DNA from 3 places in the Psychromonas sp. L1A2 genome. Region 2 is predicted to be linked to each of the others. Evidence: predicted binding sites of a transcription regulator. Region 2 holds the regulator's gene; each other region holds the start of a gene.
The links. Region 2 encodes NrdR, which represses ribonucleotide reductase genes. Its sites were predicted from a motif close to AAACACNANATNTNGTGTTT; they were not measured.
Positions count from the first base shown of each region.

Region 1: nrdA (class 1a ribonucleoside-diphosphate reductase subunit alpha) is a predicted target of NrdR. The motif match lies at 5,806-5,825, and genes of this name have one in related genera.
Region 3: nrdD (anaerobic ribonucleoside-triphosphate reductase) is a predicted target of NrdR. The motif match lies at 5,384-5,403, and genes of this name have one in related genera.

Region 1 is NZ_WUAG01000001.1:1,144,875-1,155,286, reverse strand. Features, by position in the region: gene GQR59_RS05080 (MBL fold metallo-hydrolase) at 1-868, opposite strand, end outside; gene GQR59_RS18900 (DUF2061 domain-containing protein) at 1,361-1,759, shown strand; gene GQR59_RS05070 (dicarboxylate/amino acid:cation symporter) at 2,130-3,404, shown strand; gene GQR59_RS05065 (YecH family metal-binding protein) at 3,740-3,976, shown strand; gene GQR59_RS05060 (hypothetical protein) at 4,199-4,840, opposite strand; gene GQR59_RS18815 (hypothetical protein) at 5,201-5,332, opposite strand; gene nrdA (class 1a ribonucleoside-diphosphate reductase subunit alpha) at 5,908-8,178, shown strand; gene GQR59_RS05050 (FAD-dependent oxidoreductase) at 8,613-10,412, shown strand, end outside.
Region 2 is NZ_WUAG01000001.1:2,472,013-2,482,424, forward strand. Features, by position in the region: gene GQR59_RS10430 (DMT family transporter) at 1-776, opposite strand, end outside; gene GQR59_RS10435 (DUF445 family protein) at 1,369-2,088, opposite strand; gene nusB (transcription antitermination factor NusB) at 2,219-2,647, opposite strand; gene ribH (6,7-dimethyl-8-ribityllumazine synthase) at 2,653-3,120, opposite strand; gene ribBA (bifunctional 3,4-dihydroxy-2-butanone-4-phosphate synthase/GTP cyclohydrolase II) at 3,204-4,310, opposite strand; gene GQR59_RS10455 (riboflavin synthase) at 4,400-5,062, opposite strand; partial or broken gene ribD (bifunctional diaminohydroxyphosphoribosylaminopyrimidine deaminase/5-amino-6-(5-phosphoribosylamino)uracil reductase RibD) at 5,064-6,205, opposite strand; gene nrdR (transcriptional regulator NrdR) at 6,260-6,718, opposite strand; gene GQR59_RS10470 (bifunctional diguanylate cyclase/phosphodiesterase) at 7,042-8,982, opposite strand; gene GQR59_RS10475 (transglutaminase-like cysteine peptidase) at 8,990-9,682, opposite strand; gene GQR59_RS10480 (OmpA family protein) at 9,694-10,299, opposite strand; gene GQR59_RS10485 (TolC family outer membrane protein) at 10,286-10,412, opposite strand, start outside.
Region 3 is NZ_WUAG01000001.1:716,648-727,059, forward strand. Features, by position in the region: gene rsxG (electron transport complex subunit RsxG) at 1-230, opposite strand, end outside; gene rsxD (electron transport complex subunit RsxD) at 227-1,282, opposite strand; gene rsxC (electron transport complex subunit RsxC) at 1,286-3,880, opposite strand; gene rsxB (electron transport complex subunit RsxB) at 3,882-4,454, opposite strand; gene rsxA (electron transport complex subunit RsxA) at 4,451-5,029, opposite strand; gene nrdD (anaerobic ribonucleoside-triphosphate reductase) at 5,425-7,617, shown strand; gene GQR59_RS03195 (TrlF family AAA-like ATPase) at 8,084-10,412, shown strand, end outside.

The DNA of each region.
Region 1 (10,412 bases), 1.3 Mb from region 2:
TAGCTAATGCTCCGAGATCCGTTGAGGTGCTTTGTCGATAAAAGATTGGCGCAGGAAAAGTACTACCATAGATGGGGCCAAAATATGGATGAATGGCGGAGTGTACTAAAATATCAACATCTTTAGACAATAATTCGACATTTTTTGAAGTAGAACTAATGCGTGGAGGTGTTAATTTCTCATTACCTGCATCTCCGCCAATAACGACAGAACCGGCTGGAGAATCAACTCGATAAGATAAATTACCAGGAATATGTGAGGAAGTAATTGCAGTCACAATAATTTCACCAGACTGCCATACGACTTTAGGTTTATTGACTAATGGTAATGCAACAGGCATAAAATTAATCAAATCATTAGGGCCATTCTTATTACGCTTTTTACTTTCAGATATTCTCTGTGTAATTTCACCTGCATATAACGCAGCATCAGCAATATGAATCGCAAATTGTTCGCAGCTCATTACGCGGGCAAATACACCATTAGCTTCTACATCTTCACTACAGACTAAATCAAGTTTTTTCGAAAAACTATGCCAGCGAGTTTGTGCAATATCGATTAACCCAACAGTATGGTCAGAATGTAAATGCGTCAGAAAGACTGCATCAAGCATATTGGGGTGTACATCAAGTTCTGCAAGTCTCAATGCAGTTCCTCTACCGGCATCAAATTGCAAGAAAACATCACTACAACCATTATTGATTGTCCCTACTTTCACTAAAGTACCAGCTCCAGCAAGTCCTTTATAAACATCTGGACCACCGAGCGTGCCAGTTAGGCTAACCTCCATACATTGTCTATCTTGTGCAAAAGCATTCATACTAAAAGCCAATAAAAATAGGCTTAAAAATTTAATAAATTGAGTCATCTAGTACCATCCTTTGTGATTGATTAATGCAACTTTTTATAAATTTAAGGGGAAAAATATTCTCTCAACACCTTAATGACAAAGCGTTTTTCAGCAAGCCATCATCATTTACAAAAGACGCTATTCAGGACATTGTAAATTAAAAATATTGTATATTAACTATCTTGATCTACTAAGATCGGTTCTGTATCAAAAGTAACCACTTATTAGAAATAATGGTGCATTAACAGGATTAAGTGCTTTGTTATAGCAGAAAATAGTATCTTTTATACTTAACCTAAATAGTCCTTAATTCTAAAAAATAAAAAGAACATTCCGTACTTAAAACCATAATATCAATTTGTCAAAAACAAAATCAAAGCAAAAACTATCAAAGAAACAATATAAATTGAAATAACCTATCAAATAAATAGAATCTTCCCATTTTACTTAATGATAATAAGTATCAATAATAGCATCACAAAACAGAGAACATATTACGAGGTACACGCTATGATCAAAACAATTACTTTTGCAGTTATCCATTTCAGTATCGCAACTTTACTTGCTTTTGCTTTAACAGGGGATTTTTTACTAGGCAGTTTAATCGCTATCATTGAACCGTCGGTAAATACGGTTGCCTTTTATTTCCATGAAAAAGCTTGGCAACAACTACCCTTTCTTAAAAGACGAGAATCAATGACAAAAGTTAAAACCGTGAGCTTTGCCGTTATTCATTTTAACGTTGCTTTCATGGTTACTTATGCTTTGACCGGCGATGCTTTCTTAGGTGGATTAATGGCCATCATTGAACCAACGATTAACTCTTTCGCTTACTTCTTCCATGAAAGAGCATGGGGCAACAAAAATAAAAATATTGAGTATCAAGCTGAACCAGCCATGTGCGTTTAATTATCTTTAGTCTTAATTAAACCTAAGCCTAATTAACAATAAAAAAGCGCGTAAATAAATAATCCCTGCTCGCTCTATCTCTTTTGTAGAAAAAGGGAAGTGATCCGCAGCAGGGAAAGTAATGCCTTACTATATTAATAATGACACTTCTTACTATATTCTTGTTATTTTATCCTCGCGACATTAAAGACGACCACTTCAAAAGTACCTATTACTAAAATAATTTATAAATCAGATTTTATTTTCACAAATCAAATAAAAACCAATCTGTATCAATTCACAAGTCAAGTGACTATGATGTCATCCCTTTATAATTTGGATGATTTAAAACGTCATTTTTATCACTTTTAACAACTTTTAGAGACTTGTAATGAACAACAAAAAAAACTCAACTCAATCTGCTGGAGCATGGACTCGCCTAGAACTATGGAAGAAAATTCTTATTGGGATGATTCTGGGTGTTATCGCGGGTACTTTAATGGGCCCCGATGCAGAAATTTTTAAACCGTTAGGTACGCTTTTCATTAATGCCATTAAAATGCTAATTGTCCCGCTGGTTTTTTTCTCCCTTATTGTTGGCATTACTTCAATGCAAGATACCAGCAAAATGGGACGAATTGGCCTTAAAGCAATTGTACTTTATTTAGGGACAACTGCTGTCGCGATTACTATTGGTCTTGGCCTTGCTACTATCTTCACACCAGGTGCAGGTTTAGACATGGTGGCAATGACTACTGATGCAGAAATACCAAATGCCCCTACTTTAGTGCAAACATTACTTAATATGATCCCTAAAAACCCAGTCGGTGCGCTTGCTGCAGGTAATATTTTACAAATCATTGTCTTTGCTATTGGTTTAGGAGTTTCATTGGTTTTAATTGGTGAAAAAGGTAATCCAGCCATTAAGCTTTTTGAAAGCCTTGCTGAAGCAATGTATAAACTAACTGAATTAGTAATGAAACTTGCACCTTATGGTGTATTTGGTTTAATGGCTTGGGTTTCAGGTAAATATGGAGCGGATGTGCTACTACCACTGGTAAAAGTAATCGCTGTCGTTTACTTAGGTGCATTAATCCACGTTGTTATATTCTACAGCGGTATGATCAGTATTTTAGGGCGTTTAAATCCTGTTCGTTATCTAAGAAGTTTAACTAACCCAGCGGCTGTTGCATTTACCACAACAAGCAGCTCAGGCACACTTCCAGCAACAATAAAAGCTTCTCGTGAAGAGTTAGGCGTTTCTAAAGGTGTTTCAAGTTTTGTATTGCCTCTAGGTGCAACAATCAATATGGATGGAACAGCGCTATATCAAGGTGTTTGTGCTCTGTTTATTGCCCAAGCATTTGGTGTTGACCTTGCTGCTTCTGATTACGTAACTATTATATTAACTGCAACATTAGCTTCTGTAGGTACTGCAGGGGTTCCTGGTGCAGGCCTAATAATGCTTTCATTAGTATTAACAACGGTTGGTCTCCCGCTTGAAGGATTAGCGATTGTTGCTGGTATTGACCGTATTCTAGATATGGCACGTACAACAGTTAACATTTGTGGCGACATGATGGTTTCATTATTAGTTGCTAAAAGTGAAGGTGAGCTTGATAAAGACATCTTCGACGGTAAGAAAAAATTTGAAGAAACAGCGTAACCTTTATCTTTTAAACAGTTACCTTTAGAATAGGTACCTGTAAAAAGCTAATCTGCAAAACGTTCGTTTTTAATAAAAATAAACGCCACTTTAACCAGTGGCGTTTTTATTAAAAAACTATTCACTTATTAAGACTTTCCTCATAAAAGTATCACAATACCCCTCTCTTTTTCTTTGTTCTGTCCTGTAATAATTCAAACTACTGCAACTACTATTTATATTTATTGAGTTATAACTAAGTTAAATTTATAAGTGAATCTTGTTTTGTATCAACCAGAAAATAAAATAGTTGATTATAGTGTTTATCAATTAAACACGTTTAAAGAGAATAAAAGATGAATCAATCAATTCATGGACATCAAGTAATAGAAATTCTTGAAAAGTCTGAAAAGGCTTATACAAAAAAAACATTAAAGACAATGATTTCAAAGACTTTTGGGGATAGTGCACGTTTTCATACTTGTATGAGCAGCGACTTAACAGCAGATCAACTCATTAACTTTTTAGCGGCCAAAGGAAAAATTTTTGAATCAACAGAGGGAATTAGCATGCCCAAAGATTTTCTTTGTTAATAGGCGATGCCTTTATTAGTAGAACATTCATTGAGGAATAGACCAAAGCTTTAATCGACGATCAAACTGAGATATTTTAGAGTTATGTTGTTATGTTATAAATGATGGTTATTTTTATAACTCACTGAAAGAATAAAAGAGCGTATAAACGCTCTTTTCCAAGAATATTATCTGATCTAAAATCCAGTTGACATAATAACTCTAATACGAAACATTGCCTTTTTAAGATTTTACATGCATAGCCGCAACCTTGAAAAACTCATGCAATGTTAAGATTAAATGCTTCTCTAATATTTGAGAGGTGTATTCATTTAAACTATTAAAAGAATCAAAATCTCCTTTCTCATGATCGACTTCATCTCTCACTCGAAAATCTTGAGTAAAGATCACTTCACCTTTTTGTTCTAAAATATATTTTGCGTCGAAATCAGCAACAATATTGTACTCTGAAGAAGCAAAGCCTAGTGTTAATAAGTTTTTACCGAAGCTCTTTGCAAATTCATAATCTGCATAAGCTGGCCCATGTTTATCATGTGCTGTAATTTCAAGTTTTAAGATTAAATCGGGATTATTGGCTAAATACTTAACCGAAACGGGGAGTTGCTCAAAAATTAATTTAGGCAGTTCTTTTAATGTAGATGCTGATGCAATAGAGAGTTCCGCTTTTTCCAATGGCACTAATGGTAATTGCTCGCCACCGCTGAAAACACCAGGTTTAGGTTGGCTGTATAAGATTTCATAATTGAGGCTTTTATTTTCATATGCGGCATCATGCACTTTTGTTGTCACTGGCATTTTTATTTCTGCATGTGTTGCACAACCAGCTAAAACTGACATCATTAACAATAATATTATTTTTTTCATCTTATTATCCCACGTCCTGTGAATGTTTGAGTATTAGGCTCGGACGATTATAAAACCTAATAGAACCGCTCTAAAGTAACACTTAATAACTACAATAATGATTTATTTGTGATTATTATTTTCAAGCAGGAGTCTACTACACTCCAAAAAAATATCAATAACTTAAGAGCCAAATATGACTTAATCTCAACTCTGGATAAATGCAAATCTAATACAATTAATTTCACTATGTTAAATTTTTATAATATTCGATCTCAATCGTTTTACTTATTAGGGTTATTTTTTATCCACAATTGAGGTTACTGACTTCAACGCTGAGCGTTAAATAAGTAGAGAGCTATTGTTCAATTACTTTTATCTTTAGTAAGCGTTATCAGCAGTCAGTCTTAGGGACAGTAAATTTATGAGCAAAAACAAAGTCATTTTTCGTATTTCGGCATAGGCAATATGATTCATTGCGTTGGCTGCACCAAAACCCACAGTAAAAGTCATAAGAACACCTACCTTGCCTCGTTTTTTTGGCAAGGTTAAGGTGTCAATAAATGAAATAGCTATCAGCACTTCTGTGAATACAAAGCAAGAACCATGGAGATTAACCACAACGACATTCATAAATATCGTGATAAAATGAGCGGTAGTAATTTAGGGTATCGGAGTTACAACATTTAAGCGTTAAATTGATAGATTATATCAATACTATAAAACCTGATTAATATCTAAAAATGAGACATTAAAAAATAAATTTAAAAAATTATTGTCTGCATAAAATACAATTTAGAGGTATAAAAAAAACAAAAATAGTTATTGCAATTTGTATAAAACAGACCTCACTTGCGGCATTTTGTTAGTAAGCACTAACCGTCAGAATACCTGCTAATTTGTCCACAATTTTATCCACTAATTTAGTAAAAGTTATCCCTTGAAATTATTCTAAAAAACGTTATCTTGTGTCTCTTCTTTGAAACCAACACTACATCTTGTGTTTTAATTAAACAATTCACACTAGTGTGAGTAACTCTTTGTATTTAATAAAATAGTTACTCGCGCTTTTTGATAAAGGCAAAATAATGAACAAAAACCTATCTGTTACTAAACGAAATGGTAAAAAAGAACCTATAGATCTTGACAAAATCCATCGCGTCATCACGTGGGCAGCGGAAGGTCTAAACAACGTTTCAGTTTCACAGGTAGAGTTGAACTCACACATTCAGTTTTATGATGGCATTCGTACTGATGATATTCATGAAACTATTATCAAAGCAGCAGCCGATTTAATCTCAGAAGAATCTCCAGATTATCAATATTTAGCAGCGCATTTAGCCGTATTCCACTTACGCAAACGTGCATATCAACGCTTTACACCACCAAGTGTGTTTGAGCACGTTAGTAAAATGGTCACTAAAGGTAAATATGATGCACATTTACTAGAAGATTATACCAAGCAAGAATTTGAAGAGATGAATAAGTTTATCGATCACAAACGTGATTTAAACTTTTCATACGCTGCCGTAAAACAGTTAGAGGGTAAGTACCTTATCCAAAACCGTGTCACGGGTGAGATTTATGAAAGTGCGCAATTCTTATACCTTTTAGTATCAGCTTGTTTATTTGCTGATTACGATAAAGACGTACGTTTAGATTATGTAAAACGTTTTTACGATGCGACTTCTCAATTTAAAATCTCATTACCAACACCTATTATGTCTGGTGTTCGTACTCCAACACGTCAATTCAGTTCATGTGTATTAATTGAAGCAGACGATAGCTTAGATTCAATCAATGCAACATCAAGTGCAATTGTTAAATATGTATCGCAACGTGCTGGTATCGGTATTAATGCAGGTCGTATTCGCGCAATGGGTAGTAACATTCGTGGTGGCGAAGCTTATCATACCGGGTGTATTCCATTTTATAAACATTTCCAAACAGCGGTTAAATCTTGTTCACAAGGTGGCGTTCGTGGTGGCGCAGCAACGGTTTTCTACCCTATCTGGCATTTAGAAGTTGAATCGCTATTAGTATTGAAAAATAACCGTGGTATTGACTCTAACCGTGTTCGTCACCTTGATTATGGTGTGCAATTAGGTCGTTTATTCTACCAACGTTTAATCGACAAAAAAGACATTACCTTATTCAGCCCTTCTGATACGCCGGGAATGTATGATGCGTTCTTTGAAGATCAAGATGAATTCGAACGTTTATACCACCTTTACGAAGGTGATGAGTCAATCCGTCAAAGCTCGATTCCAGCAGTAAGATTGTTCTCACTGTTAATGCAAGAACGTGCAAGTACTGGACGTATTTACATTCAAAATGTTGATCACTGTAATACGCACAGTCCATTTGACAGCAAAGTTGCACCGGTTCGCCAAAGTAACTTGTGTTTAGAAATAGCGTTACCGACGAAACCACTTACACATATTAAAGATGAAGAAGGCGAAATCGCTTTATGTACTTTATCTGCAATCAACTTAGGTGCGATTGAGTCATTAGATGAAATTGAAGTGTTGTCTGAACTTGCTGTACGTGCATTAGATAACTTGTTGGATTACCAAGATTACCCAATCATCGCAGCAGAAAAAAGCAGCATGAATCGCCGTACGTTAGGTATAGGTGTTATCAACTACGCTTATTACTTAGCTAAAAATGGCGTAAAATACTCAGACGGTAGTGCTAACAATCTAACGCATAAAACCTTTGAAGCGATTCAATTCTACTTATTGAAAGCATCAAACAAGTTAGCTAAAGAGCGTGGTGCATGCCCTAAGTTTAATGAAACTAACTATGCTAAAGGTATTCTACCGTTAGATACCTACAAAAAATCTTTAGATGCAATTTGTGATGAAGAATATCATTTAGACTGGGAAACGTTACGTGCAGATATCGTTAAAGATGGTTTACGTAACTCAACGTTATCAGCATTGATGCCTTCTGAAACATCAAGTCAGATTTCAAATGCGACTAACGGTATTGAACCACCACGTGGTTTCATCAGTATTAAAGCAAGTAAAGACGGTATTTTAAAACAGGTAGTACCTGAATTTAATAAATACAAAAATAACTATGAGTTATTATGGAGTATTCCAAATAATAAAGGTTACTTGGAACTTGTTGGCATTATGCAAAAGTTTGTCGACCAAGCTATCTCAGCAAATACGAACTACGACCCTAAACGTTTTGATGACGGTAAAGTACCAATGACAATCTTACTTAAAGATCTGTTAATGGCTTATAAAATGGGCTTAAAAACACTTTATTACCATAACACTCGTGACGGTGCTGATGATGAAAAAGTGTTTGAAGATGACAGTTGTGCTGGCGGTGCTTGTAAGATATAAATTTCAGCCTTTAACAACATAATAAGTTAATAAAAGGGATGTGTTTAACACATCCCTTTTTTATGCCTTTCAAATCTTCAAACTTACTCTTTCAAACTAAGTATTTTAAAGATTACACTCTAATAATTCCTCTTAAACATATAATTTATTTGTTCTTTTAGATTATTGAACTAAAATAAAAATACCACTTATTAAATACATATTGATAACTACTGGCTTAGTACTGCTAAAAATTAAATTGTAATTATTTGAATAATTAAGCAATTAAATTAAACATAATCAGGTCTTTATGTGGGAGCTATCAATTATGCAGAAAAACACCCATAATCAAAAGCTAGATATCGACAAAAAATAAAATTCGACTTAGGTGCTTTAACGGTTGCAAAACAACATACAAAACACCTTACCGCCATTCATTTAAAGGCTAATAAATTATGTTAAAAAAGATCGTACTGCTGTTACTTGCAATCGTATTAATAGGATTGTTTTTCCACTTCAATTTACATCAACTTCTGACCTTAGAAGGGTTAAAAGGGTCAATGGACCAATTTACTGAATTGAGAGTGCATTCACCTGTTCTTGTTATTGGTGGATTCTTTATTTTATACGTGTTGGTGACGGCATTAGCATTACCTGGTGCTGCTATTTTAACGTTAGCCGCCGGCGCGCTATTTGGTTTATTTGAAGGCTTTGTGATTGCTTCATTTGCTTCTAGTTTAGGGGCTTTATCATCATTCTTAGTGTCTCGTTACTTATTACGTGACTCACTGAAAAAGCGTTTCCCAGAGCGTTTAGCCTCAATTGATGAAGGTATTAAAAAAGAAGGTGCTTTCTACCTATTTACTTTACGCCTAGTACCGATCTTCCCATTCTTTTTAATTAACCTATTAATGGGTGTCACTGCGATTAAGGCATGGACTTTCTACTGGGTTAGCCAATTAGGTATGTTAGCAGGTACGTTCATTTTCGTAAATGCAGGTACACAGTTAGCGCAAATCGATAGCATTTCTAACATCCTATCTTTTAATTTAATTCTTTCTTTTGTTCTATTAGGTGTATTCCCACTCATTGCTAAAGGTATTGTTAATATGATTAAAAAACGTCGCGTTTACAGTAAATGGACTAAACCCGCTAAATTTGACCGTAATATGGTTGTGATTGGCGCTGGTGCAGGTGGTTTGGTAACAAGTTATATTGCTGCAGCAGTAAAAGCTAAAGTAACGTTAATCGAAGCTGGCGAGATGGGTGGAGATTGTCTTAACTATGGTTGTGTACCAAGTAAAGCTATTATCAAAAGTGCTAAAATTGCAGAGCAAATTCGTAATGCACATCACTACGGTTTAGAAGATACAACACCACAATTCTCATTCAAAAAAGTAATGGAACGTGTTCATCAAGTAGTTGCAGATGTTGCACCTCATGACAGCGTTGAACGTTACACTGATTTAGGTGTTGAAGTAGAAAAAGGTTATGCAAAAATTCTAGACCCTTGGACAGTTGAAATTAGCTATGAAGACGGCACTAAGAAAAAATTAACAACACGAACAATTGTTATCGCGACCGGCGCGCGCCCATTTGTTCCACCATTACCAGGTATCGAAGAAACAGGTTATGTAACCAGTGATACATTATGGAATGAGTTTGCAAAATTAGAAGAAGCACCGAAGAAACTAGTTGTATTAGGTGGCGGTCCAATAGGCTCAGAACTAGCACAAAGCTTTGCACGTTTAGGTTCAAACGTAACACAGATTGAAATGGCTGAACGCATCATGATCAAAGAAGATCTTGAAGTGTCTGAATTTGCCACTGAGACGCTAAAAGAAAGCGGTGTTAACATCTTAACCTCACACCAAGCATTACGCTGTGAAATCAAAGATGGTAAGAAGTTCATTATCGTTAAACATAACGAAGAAGAAATTGCGATTGAATACGACCAACTACTGTGTGCAGTAGGACGTAGTGCTCGTTTAACGGGTTACGGCTTAGAAGAGTTAGGTATTGAAACAAACCGTACTATTGTCACTAATGAATATTTAGAAACACTCTACCCGAATATTTTTGCCGCAGGTGACATTGTTGGTCCATACCAATTTACACATGTAGCTGCACATCAAGGTTGGTATGCTGCAGTAAATGGTCTATTCGGTCACTTGAAAAAATTCAAAGTTGATTATCGTGTTATCCCATGGACTACCTTTATTGACCCAGAAGTGGCTCGTGTAGGTATCAATGAA
Region 2 (10,412 bases):
AGTGCTTTATACCAAAGTAAATAACCGACTGCTGATGCCATCACGCCAGATAAAATAGCATATATAATACCTTCTAACGTTAAGAATGTTTTATCCATATTGATTAATACAAAAAGAAAAACAAAGGGTAAAGTACGAAAGAAATTAAAAATAGTATCAGATGTTGGATCGACACTTTTTTTACCGGCTAATGTGTAAAATGCCCAGCTGATACCTGAAACACACATTAAAGCAAAAGCAACAATCGATGGACTAGAGACTTGTGGGGCGAGTAGATAAACAAATCCAGCGATAGCTAATATTAAACCCAATAATTCAGCACGGCTTAATAAATGCCCTTTAAGGACTCGTGTTAGCAGCATGGTAACCTGTACTGTCGCAAATAGAACTAATGCACCCGTTGCGGTATCGAGTTGAATGTAAGCATAAGAAAAGGTCATTGCATAAACAAACAACCAAATTGCGTTAAGCCAACTGCCTTTACTCTGGATATTTTTACTACTAACATTCTTACCACTAACATTGTTATTATCATTTAGCTGACTCGATAAATCTTTTTTATCCAAAGAGTTTGCATTAAAGTAAAAATGTTTAAAAGACAAAAAAATAGCTAAAAAAATACTACCTGAAAGCAACCTGATCACAGTAAAGCTACCTGCATCAACTTGTTGTTCTCCCAATGCTAAACGACAAAAGACAGAATTTGCTGCAAAAGCGATTAATGCAAAACTCGTTAATAAAAAAGTTTTATAAGGGCTATTGGTATAATGTTGCATATTGGGCTCATTGGAGTAAAAGATGAATCTTCTATAAAAACAGTTTTTTACAACATAGTCTAATCAAATTACTTTGTTATCTACAAAATAAATAGCAGCAATTAGTCAAATGAACAAAACCAGAAATAAAGAAGTGGACTATTTTTAAAGGGCTTTCAGGTTTTAAAGGGCTTTCAGGCTACTTGTTTAGGATCATTATTTAAAAGGATAGAGACGTAGCTAATATCTATATAAAAATATCTTAGCATACTGTTTAAAATTAAAGTTAGGGTGCTCTATCAACAATGTTCTCACTCAGTTTACTTTAATGAAGTAACAGTAAAAAGATAATAGTTACGTTTATAGTTGTACTTCTGCATTGTTAATAGCCTAAGTTTATTAAATATGATGCAAACAATAAACTATTATTGTTTCCATCATTGAGCACATAAATCCTTAACGTTAGCCGTATATCACGATGTAAATCTACTTTGGCTATACAACAATAAGTTGATTTTTAAGACTCTGTAAATAACTCTATAGTCACAGTCAGTAGCTTATATAACAGCTTACCCTGATTAGAGCGGGTAAACATCAATTGATTAGTACCTAGTTATGAGACTACAAGTGCACTGATCAAACCGATTAAACCACCGAATACTCCACCCCAAACCACTAACCAGCCAAGGTGTTTTTTGATCATAGCTTGAATGATCTCTTTCACTAATTGGGGCGTTAGTTCATTTAAACGTTGCTCAATAATTCTTTCTATTTTTGCCAAAATATCTTGCATCATGGCAGGGTGTTCAATTTCATTTTTTAGCAATTCAATAAATTTATCATCATTCGTTAAATCGATAATAGAGGTTTTCATGTGCTTTATAAAAGGTTCTCTTAATGGCTTTAATGATTCTTCGCCACCAAACATTTCTAACATTCCACCAAATGATGACTTCATAATCACTTTAATCAAACCATCATAAGTTGGGTTTAAATCTACCTTTTCAATCACAGGTTGTAAGTTTAATTGAGCTGGGGAGAAGCTACCTGCTGATAAAAATCGTTCTACATTTTGTGCTGTAAAAAACTGATTCATCATTAAATTTCTGATACCTGATTTAAACTCTTCAAAATGAGCAGGTACAACACCAGAGCCATATAAGAACGGTATTTTTTCAAATAGCATGAAGATAGCAAGCCAATTCGTTAAAGCACCTGATAACGCAAATAATCCTACCATGGTTAATATTGCGGCAAGTTCAGTTTCTCCCAAAAAAAGCCCAGCCCCTAATATTAATGTAGCAATTAGGTTGGTAACTAAACTCTTATTCATATTTATTCCCTTTTTTATGGTCTTTTATTAAACATTAATAATGCATTTTCTATTTTTTATCGAAAAAAAATCCAGTTATAAAATAACTGGATTCTGATGAGTCACAAATTATTACAGATAAAAGCCGTAATTATTTTGAAACGTCTTCACGTAACTTTAAGCTACGTAATGCTTTATCTAATACGCCATTAACAAATTTGTAAGACTCATCTGTTGCAAAGTCTTTTGCTAATTCAATTGCTTCGTTTAATACTACTTTATGTGGTACATCAGTACGGTATGTTAATTCAAACATAGCTAAACGCAGCACTGCGATATCAACCATATCAACATCTTCAATTTTACGAGAAAGATAAGGTGATAATTTTGTGTCTAATGACTCAACGTTTTGTACTACACCAATCAACAACTCTTTAAAGTAAGGTACATCAGTTTTAGACATATCTTGATCAACAGAGAACTGTTCAATAATTTGCGTTACACCCGTTTGAGTAATTTGCCATTGGTAAACAGCTTGTACAGCAAATTGACGAGCACGACGACGTTCAGCAGGTTTCATAGCCATTATCCTAATTCCGCCATCACATTAACCATTTCTAGAGCACTCAGAGCAGCTTCGCTACCTTTGTTACCCATTTTTGTGCCAGCACGTTCAATTGCTTGATCGATTGAATCCGTTGACAATACACCGAATGCAACAGGGATGCTGTAGTCTAACGAAACTTGTGCCAAACCTTTATTACATTCATTGATAACTAATTCAAAATGAGGTGTTCCACCACGGATAACACAACCTAATGCAACAATTGCATCAAACTTGTTAGAAGCAGCAACGCGCTTAGTGATTAATGGTAATTCAACCGCACCTGGTACACGAACAACAGTGATATTATCATCTGAAATTTGACCAGTACGTTTAAGGGTATCAACTGCACCCGCTAATAACTGCTCGTTAATAAAGCTGTTAAAACGAGAGATCACGATTGCGATTTTAGCGTGTGGAGCGGCTAAGCCACCTTCAATTATTTTCATTTTCTACCCTTATTACAAAATTTTGTGCATTCTAACACAGTTTATTTCTATATAGACATTGTTTATTCAGTGAATATATGGGTTTATTCAGTGATGTATTCAACTACTTCTAATCCGAAACCAGATAAAGCATGATATTTTTTCTGTGAACTAAATAACGCCATTTTTTGCACACCTAAATCACGTAGAATTTGAGAACCAACACCAACACGTCTGCTCGCACCTTGTGCTTTAGCAGCAACACGTTCGCCAGCATCTTCTTGTTTGATATATTTAATTTGTTCTATTAATGATTCAGCTGTTTCTTGATGACCTAACATCACTAACACACCACCATCTTTAGCTAGACGAGTTAATGCAGTGTGCATCGGCCAAGTACGAGGACTTAAACGATCAGAAAAGAAGTTATCAGAAAATGTATTTTGTAAATGTACGCGCACATTTGTTGTTTGATCTGATTTTACTTCTCCATTCACTAACGCAAAATGAACTTGTTTATCAATAGTGTCTTGGTAAGCCACTAAATCAAACTCACCAAATTCTGTTGGCAATTTACATTCGCTCACGCGCTCAATAGTCGTTTCATTGTTATTACGGTATTCAATTAAATCAGCAACAGTACCTAACTTAATATCGTGTAGTTTTGCAAATACTTCTAAATCACTACGACGTGCCATGCTGCCATCTTCATTTAAGATTTCAACAATCATACCTGCCGGCTCACGACCTGCTAATCGAGCCAAATCACAGCCCGCTTCAGTATGCCCAGCACGAGTTAATACGCCACCTTCTTGTGCTTTAAGTGGGAAAATATGCCCTGGCATCACGATATCAGTTGGCTTAGCATCTTTTGCAATCGCAGCTAATACGGTTACTGCACGGTCTGCAGCTGAAATACCTGTTGTAACACCTTTAGCCGCTTCAATAGAAACCGTAAAGTTAGTTGAAAAGGCAGCGGTATTATCTTCAACCATTAATGGTAGTTTTAGTTGTTCACAACGCTCTGCCGTCAGTGTTAAACAGATTAAGCCTCGACCATATTTAGCCATAAAGTTAACAGCTTCAGGTGTTACTAAATCAGCAGCCATTATTAGGTCACCTTCATTCTCACGATCTTCATCGTCCATCAAAATAACCATTTTACCTAGGCGAATATCTTCGATGATTTCTGCTGTTGTATTTAACTTCATTTTGATTCCTTAAATCTCTTGTACTGAAAAGTGTACTAAAATTTGTACTGTTCTATTAACGCTAAGTTATTGTGACTGAAGCATGAGTACTAGCCCATGAAACCACTTTTTGCTAACAGATCCATTGTAGATTGTTGTTTTGTAGTTGTTTTAGCTGCATGCTCACCTAACATTAAACGCTCTAGATAACGAGAAATAACGTCGACTTCTAAATTCACTTGGCTGCCTACAGTGTATTCTTGCATCGTTGTTTCGCTGATCGTATGTGGGATAATAGTTAATTTAAAACTAGCGCCATCAACATCATTAGTCGTTAAACTAATACCATCAACGGTAATAGAGCCTTTTTTAGCAATATATTTAGCTAAATCATCAGGTGCTTTGATCCAATATTCGATGGCATTACCTAAAGGCGAAATAGACGTAATTTCACCAACACCATCAACATGGCCACTCACGATATGACCACCAAAGCGATCATTCATTTGCATTGCTTTCTCTAGGTTAATCATGAAACCTGTTTGAATACTAGAAAAAGCACTTAGTTTAATTGTTTCGTATGATAAGTCTGCATCAAAACCATGATCACTTAAACGCGTTACGGTTAAACAAACACCATTATTAGCAATACTATCGCCAAGTTTGACATCATGCATATCTAAACCGCCCGCATCAACGGTGATAGTCATATCTTTTTCGTTATTTTTGATTGCAGTGATCTTGCCCACTGCTGCAACAATACCTGTAAACATATTATTCTCGATGGTTAATAAGACGAATATCATCACCAATCTGAGTGACAGAATGTAATTTAAGCGTGATAATATCGTTCATCGTTGAAAAGTTGGGTAAGTTTACTAAGTTTCTAGCTTGATCGCCCATTAATTTTGTTGCTTGGTAGAGAATAAATTCATCAACCAAATTATTTTTAAAAAATTCACCCGCTAATGTAGCGCCAGCTTCTACCCATAAGTCATTAATTTCATGTTGATTAAGTAGGCTCATTAACGCATGAAGATCAATTTGATTATTTTCATTTTGAGTACAAATAATTTGTTCTACATCGGCCTTACAAGCTGAAAACGAAGCTGTATCTCGAACAGTCAAAGACACTAATAAAACTTTACCCGGTAAATCAAATAATTTTTCTTGTAGTGTCAGCTTATTGTGAGAATCTAAAATGATACGAATCGGTTGACGAAGATCTGCTTCATCTAATAAAGGCACTATCAAACGCTGGACTATTAACTAATTCTTGATAACGTACATTCAAACTAGGATCATCAGCAAAAACCGTTTTATTACCGGTTAAAATGGCACTTTGTTGTGCTCGATAACATTGAACATCTGCTCTTGCTTGAGGGCCTGTTATCCATTGGCTTAGTCCATTTTTCAACGCCGTTTTACCATCTAAGCTTGATGCCATTTTAACGGTCACACGAGGTCGCTTTAATTTCATGCGCGTAATAAAACCAGGATTCAACGCCTCAGCTTGTTCAGTCAACAACCCTACTTCAACAATAATTCCTGCTTCTTCTAAAAGAGAAAGTCCACGACCAGCGACTTTAGGGATTAGGATCTACCATTGCCACAACCACTCGCTTTACGCTCGCTTTAACTAACGCTAAGGCGCAAGGAGGTGTTCTGCCATAATGAGAGCATGGTTCCAAAGTCACATAGCAGGTTGCACCTTTAGCTTGGTCTTTAGCAGCCGCTAGAGCATGAACTTCTGCATGCCCTGTTCCTGCTTTTTTATGAAAACCTTCACCAACAATCGCACCATCTTTGACAATGACACAACCCACATTCGGGTTAGGTGATGTTGTAAAACGTCCATGCTTAGCAAGTTCTATTGCTCTAAGCATGTATTCTTTATCTAGTTCAGTAAATGACATGTGATAATTACTTTTTAATTTAAAATGTTAACTAATTTTTTAGTTTTTATAGGATTACTTATTCACTTTATCAAGTTTTGCAATTTCTTCACCAAACTCTTTTACGTCTTCAAATGCACGGTAAACAGAAGCAAAACGAATGTAAGCAATTTTGTCTAAACCCTTTAATAAGTCCATAACTAATTCACCTACCATCTTTGTAGGGACTTCTCGCTCACCTGTCGCACGTAAGGTCGACTTTAGTTTGTTCACCGCACTTTCTACTGCTTCAATACTAACAGGACGCTTTTCTAAAGCGATATTAATGCCAACTAATAATTTTTCTTCGTTAAAAGGTTCACGACTACCATCTGACTTTATCAGACGAGGCATAATTAATTCAGCCAGTTCAAAAGTCGTAAAACGCTCATTGCATTCATTACATAAACGGCGACGACGAACTTGAGAGCCTTCAGAAACAAGGCGAGAATCGATAACTTTTGTATCTTGTGCATTACAAAAAGGACAAAACATAGTGTATTTCTCTGTGTAATAAACGACGGAATAGCGTATTAGCTTGTTATATATAACTTTATTAACTAATAACGGACTAATTATAGGGGTTAAGATAGCCTGCTAATTTAACATAATTTCACTCTTAAATGGGACTTTATCGTCAATAATTAAACAAAAAGTGATATAAGAATTTAAATAATAAACTCTTTTTTATAAAGTCGTTTTGAACGAATTATGTAGAATAGTGATATATTAAAGAAAAAATATGAAGAAAATAAACGCATACAAAAAAGCCGCTAAATAGCGATAAACTATTTAGCGGCTTTTTTATTTCTTAGTAATTAATAAATATAACTTGGTGGTGTGATAAACCCTTGATAACCATTTGCGTGTAACCCTATTAACCTTTCTAGTTGCTCATTATCTTCAACTGCAGTAATGATAACTTCAATATCCAATCCACGGGCCGTATTAATAACAGCTCTGCTTAAAGCAAGGCGTTCTGTAATTTCATTAACTTCTACATCGTTACTTGAGTTACATGATAAGGATTGGTCTAGTTTTACATAATCTGGTTTGATCGTTTGTAAGTATGCAACAGACCCCATTTTTCTTCCATAATGGTCAATACCTACTTTACCTTCTTTTTCTTTGACAATATTAGTAAATTTTTGACTCTGTTTTGGATAAGCCAACACAGTACTTTCTTGTATTTCAAAATGGAAACGATCAGGATTTTTTTGTCGACTGAGAAAGAGTCCTAACCAATTATGAAAATTAAGATCGAGTACACTATCCTGTGTAATGTTGATGGCTACTTTCTCTTGGTTAGCAAGCAAAGTTGGATGCTCTGCAATATCTTTAAGCAAAGACTGGTCAAATTCACTGCCTAACTCTAATTGTTCGATATAAGGCATAAATTGTGCAGCTCGTATTACATTCTCTCCAATTTGCAAACCGCTATAGATTTCACGCTGCATCACGTTGTCATTTTTAAATGACATGACTGGATGCCATTGCAATAAGAAATGACGTTGAATAATAGCTTCTTGTAAAAGTTCTCTCCACTGTGTTAATTCTAGTTCTTGTTCTTGATTATTTTCAAACCAATGAGAAACTTCATTATTATTTAATGCAGACTGTAATGCATCATCTGCATTTCCTAGTAATTTAGAAGCTGATATTCCTTGAGTTCTGACTGCAACACCTATTGCAAATTGCTCTTCATCTTTATAGTTTGCACTAACCATCGCTTGATTAATCAAACGAATAACATGTTGTACATACACTTTCAACTGCTGAGGTGATGCTTTTGTAACCAAGAAAACAAATTCTCTGCTAGAGATACGAGCAATCACACAAGGAGCAAGAGCAGGTAATGATTGTTGCATCTCTTTTGCTAATATCTGGATGGTGTTGTCTCTTACTTGATAACCAAACTGCTCATCTATTTTTTCTAACCAATCTAATCTCGCGATTAATAGACCTCCATAACCAGGATCTTTTATCCAACTTCCAAGCTGAGAATTTAAGTACAAACGGTTAGGCAACTGTGACACTTTATCAGTTAACTTTTCATTTTTTAAAGAAACTACTTCTGTATCTAATTGGGAAAACATAGTTTGTAGCTGACCTGACATACTATTGATTGCTAACACCACTTCTTTAAGTTCTATTGTATCAGGGGTTTCTAAATCAGGTTGAAATTCGCGCTTAGCAATTAATTTAGCCTGTCCTGCAACACGATGTAAAGGAGCTAGAATTTTTCTCAAACGGAAACGTAAAATAGTTAAAGATAGAACAAATAATATCGTTAACGTAATTAATGTATCACTCATTACTTTCCAAAGCTGACTGTACCCAATTGCAGGATTAGCTTCTAATTTTAAAGTCGCTAATTGTATCCAACCATTAGTAATAGTACTCTCTGTGCTTTGTGGTCCAAATAGCTCTAAATTCAAAAACCATTGTGGTACCCCTTCAACTTTTATAGGGTTATCCCAAACCTGAGTTTTATCATTGTCTAGCCAAGTAAGACTTACTTTTTTATAAAAGCCACCTTCAAAAATAACATTGATTACCGTTTCAGCAGATGCAACATCGCCTGTTTCAAGGTGTGGTTTCAACATCAGGGTCAACGCATTTGTTGTATTATTCAAATCAGAAGATATCTGACTTTCCATAAACCCTTTTGTCTCGGTAAACTGAAAATACGCCAAACTCGTTACTACTAGTAAAAATAATCCTAGTAATAAAGAATTGATCTGATTAAACAGTGTCATAAATAAGTTACTCCATTGATGTAACAGGTTGCTTTAATTGATTAAGTCCCATACGAAGGTTTAAATCATTCCATCGTTTGAGCCTACTTGGTTTTCCTGCAACACGTCCTTGTTTTTTTACATTGTTTAACCATAACAGCTTACCGTTAAAGCTATACACAGGAATTAAGTCTTTGCGATCATTCGCTTTTTTTATTCGACCATCGATATTATCTAAGATCAATGGTTCTGATGTTGGAGTTGCATAATACGCAACAACCATATGATATTGATTTAATGTAAGTGACTTAACCATCACAATTCTTAATTTATCATCTGCAACACCTATCGCTAATAAACTAAAATATTTAGCTAAAGCAAAGTCTTCACAATCACCAGCATTGACACCTATAAATTCAACGGGTGTTGCCCAATAATTACTTTGTCCCCAAAGCTTTTTATCAGTAGTGAATCGTAATTGGTTAAAAAAACGATTCGTACTAACTAACTTTTGATGTTCACTTTCATATTGTTTATTCAGTACTTTTAACCATGCAGTACCTCTTTTAGCAGCACGAGCACCATAGTTTTTTTGCAGTGTAGAAATGAGCTTTTTACTATTGAAGTTTAATGAAACACTTGCATATAGATAATAACTACTCATATATGCAAGAACACCAATAACAAATATATTTATTAATGAAGCTCGCTTCCAGCGCATTAAAGTATTAATTACTGTTCACGCTGATCGACACTATAAATATTCCATTTCATATCAACAATCTCTTTACCACCAATAATCTCAGCAACAATACGTCGATTTTGTGCATTCACATTATCATCGTTACCTTCGAATAGAAGTTGATCAAATCCAAAGCCTTTTGCGTTAACTCTGCTGTCATCAATCCCATATTGTCTAACTAATATCGACTTAACCGCTTTAGCTCGATTTAGAGATAATTCTTTATTATGTTCGGCAGTTCCAACGATGCTAGTATGCCCTTCTATCGATACATTAACCGATTTATATTCTTTCATTAAACCAGCTAATTTTTCGATTTCAGGATAATATTTAGCGTCAACAATAGATGAATTATTATCGAAGTTAACTAATAATTTAACCCTAATTTTTTCAACAATATCAGTACCGCAACCATCATTACCAACAGCTGCTCCTGAAATGGTATCAAGACAATTATCACGAGCAGTAATAATCCCATCCCCTTCAGGATCGGATAAATCGTATATTTGCTCTGTTGGTTTTTCTGTCATATCAATGATATTAATTGAACAACCACTTAATAATAAAACGCTGGCTAATAGACTAACCTTTTTCATTGTAAACTCCACCCTCAAATTGCTCTTCACCCTTCCATGACTCAGGACGAGTGACTCGTAATGAATCTAATAATATTCCCATTGCATGTAATATGCGATATTGAGCGGTTATT
Region 3 (10,412 bases), 1.8 Mb from region 2:
TCATCGCCTAATAATTCACTATCCACAACAGTAAAACACGTTTCGATTATTTTATTATCGTAACGATCTGGTTTAATCAGTTCATTTATATTGTTTTGTAATGCAATTTGCTCTTGTTCTAAAATAATAGGTCGCGTTAACACACTAATTAATGCAATTGCACCTGTACAAACAATGGCAAAAATAGCTAATAACAACGCATTTCGGCTGATCGCAGGTAACATCATCATTTACGTCTTCTCCCATAAACCTTAGGTTTACTGTAATAATCAATTAACGGTACACACATATTGGCTAGTAATACAGCAAAGGCTACGGCATCAGGGTAACCACCGACGTTGCGTATCACCACAACTAATAACGCACATAATAATCCATAGACAATACGGCCTTTGACTGTGGTGCTTGCCGTTACTGGGTCAGTTAAAATAAAGAAAGCTCCGAGCATAGTGGCACCAGAAAATAGGTGGTATAGCGGTGATGAATAAAGATCAGGGTCACTAGCAAAAGGAATAAATGAGAACACAATCATACCCACTAAAAAACTAATAGGGATATACCACAAGATGATTTGTTTTTTTAATAATAAAAGACCGCCAGCTAAGAAAGCTAAGTTAACCCATTGACTTCCTTGTAAAGAGTCCGAACTAAATAGAGTTGTTTTAAGTGTTTCTGAAATAGTTTCACCGGAATGGAGTGCATTTCGAATAGTTTCCAATGGTGTTGCTAAAGTATAGCCATCAATAGATGTTTTTATTTGCGTTACGCTATAACCATCAATGCTAAAACCCGTAAAAATCAAACTTAAGATGTCATTAAAAGTGACTGGAAATGCCTGCATAGATTGCACTGGCAACCAAGCTGTCATCTGCACAGGAAAAGAGATTAATAATAAGACGTATCCCGCCATCGCAGGGTTAAAAATATTTTGACCTAATCCGCCGTAAAGGTGCTTAACAATAATAATAGAAAAAATAGTACCAATAACGATCACCCACCATGGCGCAAGAGAGGGAATTGATATGGCCAATAAAACTGCAGTGACTACTGCTGTATAATCTTTAATACTTTTTAATATAGAACGTTTACGTAGCGCTAAGAAAGCCGCTTCCGCTAATAATGCAGTAATAACGGCGAGTGCTATCTGCACATAAATTGCTAAACCGAATAAATAACTATGAACAAGGATACCAGGCAGTAATGCAAAAATAACCATTTTCATTATTTCTGGAGTACGGCGTTTTATTTGTTGGTGTGGCGATGTTGAACTAAAAAATGCCATGGTTTATTGATCCTTCTGCGCCAGTTTTTTGGCTTTTGCTTTGGCAATAACTGCCGCTATTTTTGCTTTTTTATCATCAACAGCCACATTATCATGCGATGCTTTCTCTGTTGCTTCGACAGTATTGGCTGGATTATTTTTTTTAGTACCGTTCTCTGTCTGATGACTATCTTGTTGGTTCGTCTCTATGTCACTATTCTCAATCGAGCCATTATTAGCTTGTTCTGCTAATTGTTGTTTGTGTAAACGAGCTTGTTCTTTGCGTAACTTACGTTGTTTAATCACTTCAGTATTATCCGGCTCTGTTAATACTTCAGTTGTCTCTCTTTGTTCTTTCTCGATGGCTTGCGCTGCTAGTTTTTTAGCTTTAGCGCGTGCTATTGCAGCTGCAATCGATGCTTTTTTAGGATCAACATCTGGTGCTTGTTCAACGTCATTCGTTTCAACTGACGTATTCTCAGCAGATGCTTTTGCTCGTTTTTTAGCTTTAGCACGGGCTACTGCAGCTGAAATCGCTGCTTTCTTAGGATCAATTTCTGATCCTTGTTGAACGTCATTTGTTTCAAGTGACGTATTTTCAGCAGATGCTTTTGCTAGTTTTTTGGCTTTCGCTCGTGCTATTGCGGCTGCAACTGCTGCTTTTTTAGGGTCAACATCTGGTGCTTGTTCAATATCACTCGTTTCAACTGACGTATTCTCAGCTGATGCTTTTGCTAGTTTTTTGGCTTTCGCTCGTGCTATTGCGGCTGCAACTGCTGCTTTTTTAGGATCAACATCTGGTGCTTGTTCAATATCACTCGTTTCAACTGACGTATTTTCAGCGGAAGCATTTGCTAGTTTTTTAGCTTTAGCACGGGCTATTGCGGCTGCAACTGCTGCTTTTTTAGGATCAACATCTGGTGCTTGTTCAGCATCATTCGTTTCAACTGGCGTACTTTCAATGGAAGCATTGGCTAGTTTTTTAGCTTTCGCTCGTGCTATTGCGGCAGCTACTTGGCTATTTTGAGCTGTTGGTTTAGCTTCTGCTTCTGTGCTTTGTTTCTTCGCTTTTGCTCGCGCAAGTGCAGCTGCAACAAGATCTTCACCACCATTATCACTTTTCATTTGCTGCTTACGTTTTTCTGCGGCAAGTTTATGTTTTAACAGACGTTGTTGTTTTTCAGTCTCTAAACGTAACTCTCTGTCTTCATGGCGTTTGCGTGCAATCGCTGCTTTATCTGCCTCTTCTTTGGCCGTTCTTATTTGTGCTTTAGAAACGCGATAATATTCAACTAACGGAATATGGCTTGGACAAACATAAGCGCAAGCACCGCATTCAATGCAGGCTGATAGATCGTATTCTTCTAATTTTTTATGGTCCTCGCTTTGAGAATACCAAAGCAGTTGTTGTGGTAATAATTCCACCGGACAAGCCTCAGCACATTCACTACAGCGAATACAATTCATCTCTTCTTCTGGAGCAGGCAGTTCTTTCTCTGTAGGTGCCAAAATACAGTTGCAGATTTTACTGACAGGCGCAGAGGTGTCGGTTATGGTGAATCCCATCATTGGACCACCAATAACTAACTTTTGATGGTGAAGAGCATTTAACCAATACTTATCTAACAAATATTGTATCGGGGTACCAATGCGAACACTGGCATTACCTTTACGTGCAAAAGCATCGCCAGTGATGGTAACAATACGGGAAACAAGAGACTTACCGTTAATAACTGCTTCTTTTACAGCAAATACGGTTCCCACATTAAGCATGACAATGCCAAGCTCTGACGAATGCTTACCGATTGGTGTTTGTTCACCGGTTAATACTTCGATAAGTTGTTTCGCACTACCTGACGGATAACGCGTCGGGACAATACTTAAAACGATATTTTCTCTTTCCGCTTCTGGCAATGCCTGCCATGACTTTTTAAATGCTTCAATTGCTTCTGGTTTATTATCTTCAATGGCAAAAGACATAAGTTTAGGCTTTAAAATATGATGCATTATTTTCATGCCCTCGATGATTTCATCGGCATGTTCTTGCACTAAACGGTCATCAGAGGTGATGTAAGGTTCACATTCAATTGCGTTGACGATCAGTAAGCGGTTTTCGCTATGTGCTAATTTTAAGTGAGTAGCAAAACCTGCTCCACCCAACCCAACAACACCAGCTTGTTGTACAGCCTCTATCAAGGTCGCTGGTATTTCTTTGCGGTAATCCTCAAAACCCTGCGAAGGAAAAGGTCTATCTAGGCCGTCGGTATCAATAACAACTGATAACACAGGTAAACCCGAAGGGTGGCAATCTGTTCGTGGTTCAATTGCTTTAACCGTTCCAGAACTACTTGCGTGTTGTACTACTAACGCACCATACACTTTCGTTAAAGGTTGGCCTTTTAAAACGCTATCACCGACTTCTACTAATAACTGAGGAGTGTGACCTTTTTGTTCAACAGCAATAATTAACTCATCAGGAATACCCGCGTCAGTTATCGCCGTTTGATTACTTTGCTGTTTGTTTTGTACCGGGTGGACGCCGCCATGAAAGTCCCACATTTTCCCCGCTGCAATTTGTTCTAATTTTTCGTCACTTAATAAATTACTAGGCTGTGTCATGTTACGGCTCGTCATTACGGTCAGTTGAGATAGTTTTTGTTGGGATTGTTTGTAAGTTCCACTGCCAGTTTTGAGTGGTAATTTGAATCGGTAACATATCAATACAGTCAGTTGGACAAGGTGCTACACATAATTCACAACCGGTACATTCATCGGTGATCACCGTATGCATTTGTCTTGTTGCGCCTAAAATTGCGTCAACAGGGCAAGCTTGGATACACTTAGTACAGCCAATACATTCGTCTTCACGGATAAAAGCAATTAGTTTTGGTTTCTCTTCACCATCTAATTTTTTAGGTTCAATACCCATACGTTCAGCAAGCTGTAACATAACCGCTTCGCCACCGGGAGGACACTTATTGATGTCATCACCATCAGCAATCGCTTTTGCATAAGGTTTACAACCAGGGTAACCACATTGCCCACATTGAGTTTGTGGCAACATTGCATCTAATTCTTCAACGATTGGATCTTCTTTAACTTTAAATTTAATCGATGAGTAACCTAATAAAGAGCCAAAAATAAGCCCTAAAACCCCGAGAGTTAATATCGCAATAATAATACTAATGATCATTTAATTAACCCAGTGAAACCCATGAATGCTAACGACATTAACCCTGCTGTGATCATCGCGATAGAAGCGCCTTTAAAAGGAACTGGAACGTCAGCCGCACTTAAACGTTCACGAATCGAAGAGAATAAAACCAATACTAAAGAGAAACCAACACCCGCACCAAAGCCATAGATAACTGATTGTGTAAAATTATGCTGTTCTGTCAGATTTAATAGCGCTAAACCAAGAATGGCACAGTTGGTTGTGATCAGTGGTAAAAAAATACCTAATAAACGATACAGAGTAGGGCTCGTTTTGTGCATTACCATTTCAGTAAATTGCACCACCACAGCGATGACTAAAATGAAGCTTAAGGTTTGTAGGTACTGTAAACCTAATGGCACCAATAAATACGTATTAACGATATACGAAAGCGCAGCTGTTAACGTTAATACAAACGTCGTCGCCAGTGACATCCCAACAGCCGTTTCAATTTTATTTGAAACGCCCATAAACGGACATAAGCCTAAGAACTTCACTAACACAAAGTTATTGACTAACACTGTGCCAAAAAAGAGTAAAAAATAATCGCTCATAAATAATAATTCCACTACTAAAGTAGGTGATTTAAGCTGGAAAAGGATCGGTATTGTAACAACAAAAGTGCACAAGTTCAGTGGAAAAATTAGATCATTTTTTAGCTATTTATGCATTGACCATTTGAATGCAAGGTCAATGAAAAATCACATCTAATAATTAACTCATCACGCGTTTTATTTAACTAAAAATGACACTCGTAAATGGATAACCAAGTCGCCATCATTTTTTTATTAATATTTTTTATTCAATGTCGCCTTGCTTAATTTTATCTATTTCAGTTCATTAATTAAATGATTTTTTTAAAATTGATTCACATCAATGATCTATATGTAGTGTCTAGTATAGTTCTACCTTACTATATATTGTGTTTTTGTTCTTTCTGGAGTGATGTATGAAACCTGTTGTGATAAAGCGAGATGGTAGCCAAGTACCTTTTAATGCTCTGCGTATTAGTGAGGCCATTTTGAAAGCCTCTGGTGCCGCTCGCTGTAAAGACGTTGATGCCTTTGGGATTGCAGCAGAAATTGAAGAAGGCCTAAAAGGGCAAGAACAAGTTGATATTCACCATATTCAAGATGCAGTAGAAACTTGTTTAATGACACATGGCCATATTGAACTAGCACGTATTTATATAGAGTATCGTCACGATAGAGATATTGTGCGAGAACGTAAGAGTCATTTAAACAACGAAATTGAAGGCTTAATCCAACAAAGTAACGCATTACTGTTAAATGAAAACGCTAATAAAGACGGCAAAGTGATCCCAACACAGCGTGACCTATTAGCAGGTATTGTCGCTAAACATTATGCTAAATCTTATATTTTATCTCGTGATGTAGTGAAAGCGCATGAACGAGGAGAAATTCATTATCATGATTTAGATTACGCGCCGTTTTTCCCGATGTTCAACTGCATGTTAATTGATATTAAAGGTATGTTTACCCAAGGGTTTAAAATGGGGAATGCTGAAATTGAGCAGCCAAAATCAATCTCAACAGCAACGGCAGTAACGGCACAAATCATTGCTCAAGTGGCTAGCCATATTTATGGTGGCACCACTATTAATGGCATAGATACAATATTAGCTCCTTATGTGACTAAAAGTTTTGAAAAACATTTAAAAACAGCACAACAGTGGAACATTACTGACGCGCATGCCTATGCAACAGAGCAAACAGAAATCGAATGTTATAACGCTTTTCAATCATTAGAGTATGAAGTTAACACACTACATACGGCTAACGGACAAACCCCTTTTGTCACTTTTGGTTTTGGTTTGGGGGCTGATTGGCAGTCGCGTTTAATTCAGCAATCTATTTTAAAAAATCGTATTGCGGGGTTAGGAAAAAATCGTAAAACTGCTATTTTCCCTAAACTGGTGTTTGCGATTAAAGATGGTTTAAACCATAAAGAAGATGATCAAAACTACGATATTAAACAACTTGCCTTAGAATGCGCATCGAAACGCATGTACCCAGATATTTTAAATTACGACAAAGTAGTGGAAGTGACTGGTTCTTTTAAAACGCCAATGGGTTGCCGTAGTTTCTTAGATCGCTATGTCGAAAAAACTAACAACACAACAGACAGTGATAAAGCAAGTAACAATAAAACAGACAACGAACAAAACAGCCATAATGCAGAAGACGAGTTAATCCATGATGGTCGTAATAACCTTGGTGTAGTGAGTATCAACCTACCGCGCATTGCTTTAGAGGCAGAGGGAAGTGAATTACGCTTTTATACTTTGTTAGAGGCTCGTTTAACATTAGCTAAAAAAGCATTAGACACGCGAATTGAAAGACTAAGTGAAGTTAAAGCCAGTGTTGCACCTATTTTATATATGGAAGGTGCTTGTGGCGTTCGTTTAAAAGCTGATGATTGCGTTGCTGAAATCTTTAAAAACGGTCGAGCTTCCATTTCATTAGGCTATATCGGATTACATGAAACCATCAATGCATTATACGGCACCGATTCACACATTTTTGACAGTAAAATAAAACAACAAAAAGCATTACAAATCATTACGCGTTTAAAACAAGCAACTGAGCAATGGTCACAACAATCAGGTTATGCTTTTAGTCTGTATTCAACGCCATCAGAAAACTTATGCGATCGCTTCTGCCGTTTAGATGCCAAACAATTTGGTGTATTAGACGGGGTGACAGACAAAGGTTATTACACCAACTCTTTTCATTTAGACGTAGAGAAGGCAGTCAACCCTTACGATAAGTTAGATTTTGAAATGGCTTATCCACCGATCGCCAGCGGTGGTTTCATCTGTTACGGCGAATATCCCAACATGCAGCATAACTTGAAAGCATTGGAAGATGTTTGGGATTACAGTTACACGCGCGTTCCTTATTACGGTACGAATACACCGATTGATGAATGTTATGAGTGTCATTTTACAGGCGAGTTTGATTGTACCAGTAAGGGATTTGTGTGCCCGAGTTGTGGTAATTCTGATCCTGAAAAGGTAGCGGTAACTCGTAGGGTTTGTGGGTATTTGGGGAGTCCTGATGCTCGGCCGTTTAATGAAGGGAAACAAGAGGAAGTGAAGCGCAGGGTTAAGCATTTGTAGTTTTTTGTTTTTATATTAGATTGATTTTAATTATATTTATTTTGTAAAGAAATTGTTTATAAAGTATCTTAATTTAAAATGATTCATCTGCGCTCATCGAAGCTGTAAGTTATTTCTTTCTTTGATTTTCGCCCTTAAGGCAGTCTCGATTGAAGAACCGAAACGTAGTTTCGCAGTCTGAAAAAGTAAGATTCTTTGCACGAGCAAAGAAAACAGAAGCAAAAGAAAATCGCCCCAATTCGTTTTTTAATCTGAATTAATGACTACCTTCTTAACGCACCGTTCAGACGCCACATCCCTGTGGCGAGCTGAACTAGCAACGGCATCCATGCCTTATCTTGCTTGAAGGCATTCATTAATTCAGAAAAACTCAACGGGGAAATTGTCGTAGCCGCGTTGAGTAATATGTAACAGTTTGTAATTTAAATAACGTGTATTATTTTTGGTATTCATTTAGGAGCTACTTGTGATTAACTATTTCAACAAAGGGGCGAAATTTGTTAGAGCTGATCTCCATATACATTCTTACGGAGTCGACTCTGGTTCATTTGATGTTAAAGATGAACAAATGACCCCTCAAAACATAGTCGATACAGCGTTAAGTTCTAATTTGAAAATAATTAGTATTACCGACCATAACGAGATTCTAAACAGTAAGGTTGCAATTGATTTTGCTCAAGATAAAGACATACTTGTAGTCCCCGGGATAGAGGTTAGTACTACACAAGGGCATCTTCTTGTGTATTTTAATTCATTTCAAAATCTAAGGTCATTTTACGGAAAGCTAAATATTTCTGATGATAAAGAGCGTTGCTCACAGGGGATTGTTGAATGTCTAAATTTAGCAGAACAGTATGATGGCTTTGGGGTGCTAGCACATATCGAATTAGATTCAGGATTTGAAAAGACAGTAGGAAGATTTAATGCTCAGATGGATGATTTGTTTTGTCATTCTGCATTACTTGGTCTTGAAATAAGTAAAAAGGAAAGTTTTGATCTTTATACAGATAATGATGCCGATAATCATCGATTGTCTTTAGTCAAAAAACGACGAGCAAAACTTGAACTTCATGGCGAAGTCATTTTGCCTAAAGTTATGTCCTCCGATTCACACTCTATTAATAAACTTGGCACTAATGCAGAAGGTAATAAAAAGCTAACACGCTTTAAGGTTGATGAACTTAGTTTTAATGCTCTTCGTATTTCCTTGAACTCATATGAATCTCGAGTGCGTCTGGAAGATGTAATTCCTGAAAAAGTAGCTAAATTTGTTGGTGTGCACATAAAAGGCGGACTCCTACACGACCAAAAAGTAGACTTCAGTGATAACCTTAGTTGCATAATCGGTGGTAGGGGGACTGGTAAGTCAACATTAATGGAAATTATACGCGTAGCGTCAGGTAATGAATCATCTAAGGCGGTTATTGATAGTGACGTATGGCCAGATGAGATCAGTTTGTTTTACGAAGATGAAACGGGGAAGGAATTAGAATTTCGACGCTCAAAGAATGATAACACATTTAATCATACGGACGGACAGGATGGTCTTCAAAGAGTTCCTATTGAGTGCTATGGGCAAAGTGAGACTGCCGATACAGTAAAAAATAGCGATGATGACCCAAAAGCGCTATTAGCTTTTTTAGATGGTTTTTTGGAGCTAGAACATTTAAAAAATGAAGACAATAATGTCTGCGATTTACTGTTAAATAATCAAAGTGAATTGGGAAAACTGCGGATTGAGGTTTTGGCTATAAAAGACACTGAAAGGCAGCTACAAGCGCTTAAAGAAAAGAAATCAAGATTAGAAAAAGATAAAGTAGGTGAGCTTGTTAAGCATCAAGTAGCCTTAGTTAAGGAAAAGGGGTTAAGGTCTGATCTTATTAAGCAATTGAAAGAGCTTGTTAAGAACTACCGAAAAGTTCTAAAAGATACAGTTTTTTTTGATTATTTTAGCAACTTCTCTGATGAAGAAATAATTGTGGGGAAGGATCAATTTACTGAAGTTAAAAAACTTATTAATGAGTTTGCTAAAATTGTTTCAGATAAGTCTGACGAATTGAATGTTGCTTTAGAGGATAAAATCGCTCTTCTTAAAATACAGTTGGATTCATGGAAGTCCAAAGAATCAGAAATACAACAGCAGATTGATGAGAAAAAAGAAGAGTTAGATAAAGCAGGAATCCCATTTGACATTGGGAAAATAAATCAAATAGCTAACGATCTCGAATACTATGAGAAACGTCTAAGAAAGCTCCTAAAAGATCAGGATAAATTAAGAGAAACTCAAAAATCTAGAAGCGATCTTCTTAAAAAACGGTTGGAATTGAAGAAGCATATTTATAAGTCACGCTATGCTTTTAGTCTTCAAATAAACGATAATTTAAAAAATTCTGTTGATGGTCTTTTTGTTTCAGCTAAATATACAGAAGGAACTTATTCGCCAAGCTTTGAAGGCCTAATAAAGCAGGTGATGGGCTGGAGAACATCTCAAGTTAAAAAATCCGAAGTAATTGCATCAAATTTATCTCCAATAACCTTTGCTTCAGAAGTTAAACGCGGTAGAAAAACAGCTTTCGAGGGATTGTTGGATGAAGATAATAATCGTATTTTTTCTGATGAAGACATAGATCGAATCATTGAGAGTGTTCGTGATAACTATGCTTATGAAGATTTTGAAGCGCTTGCCTACGAAGATCGACCTAATATATTAGTGACAAAAGTTGTAGAAATTAACAGGCAAATAAAAAACATTTCTAAGTCGATCTCTAAATTATCATTAGGGCAGCAACAGTCCA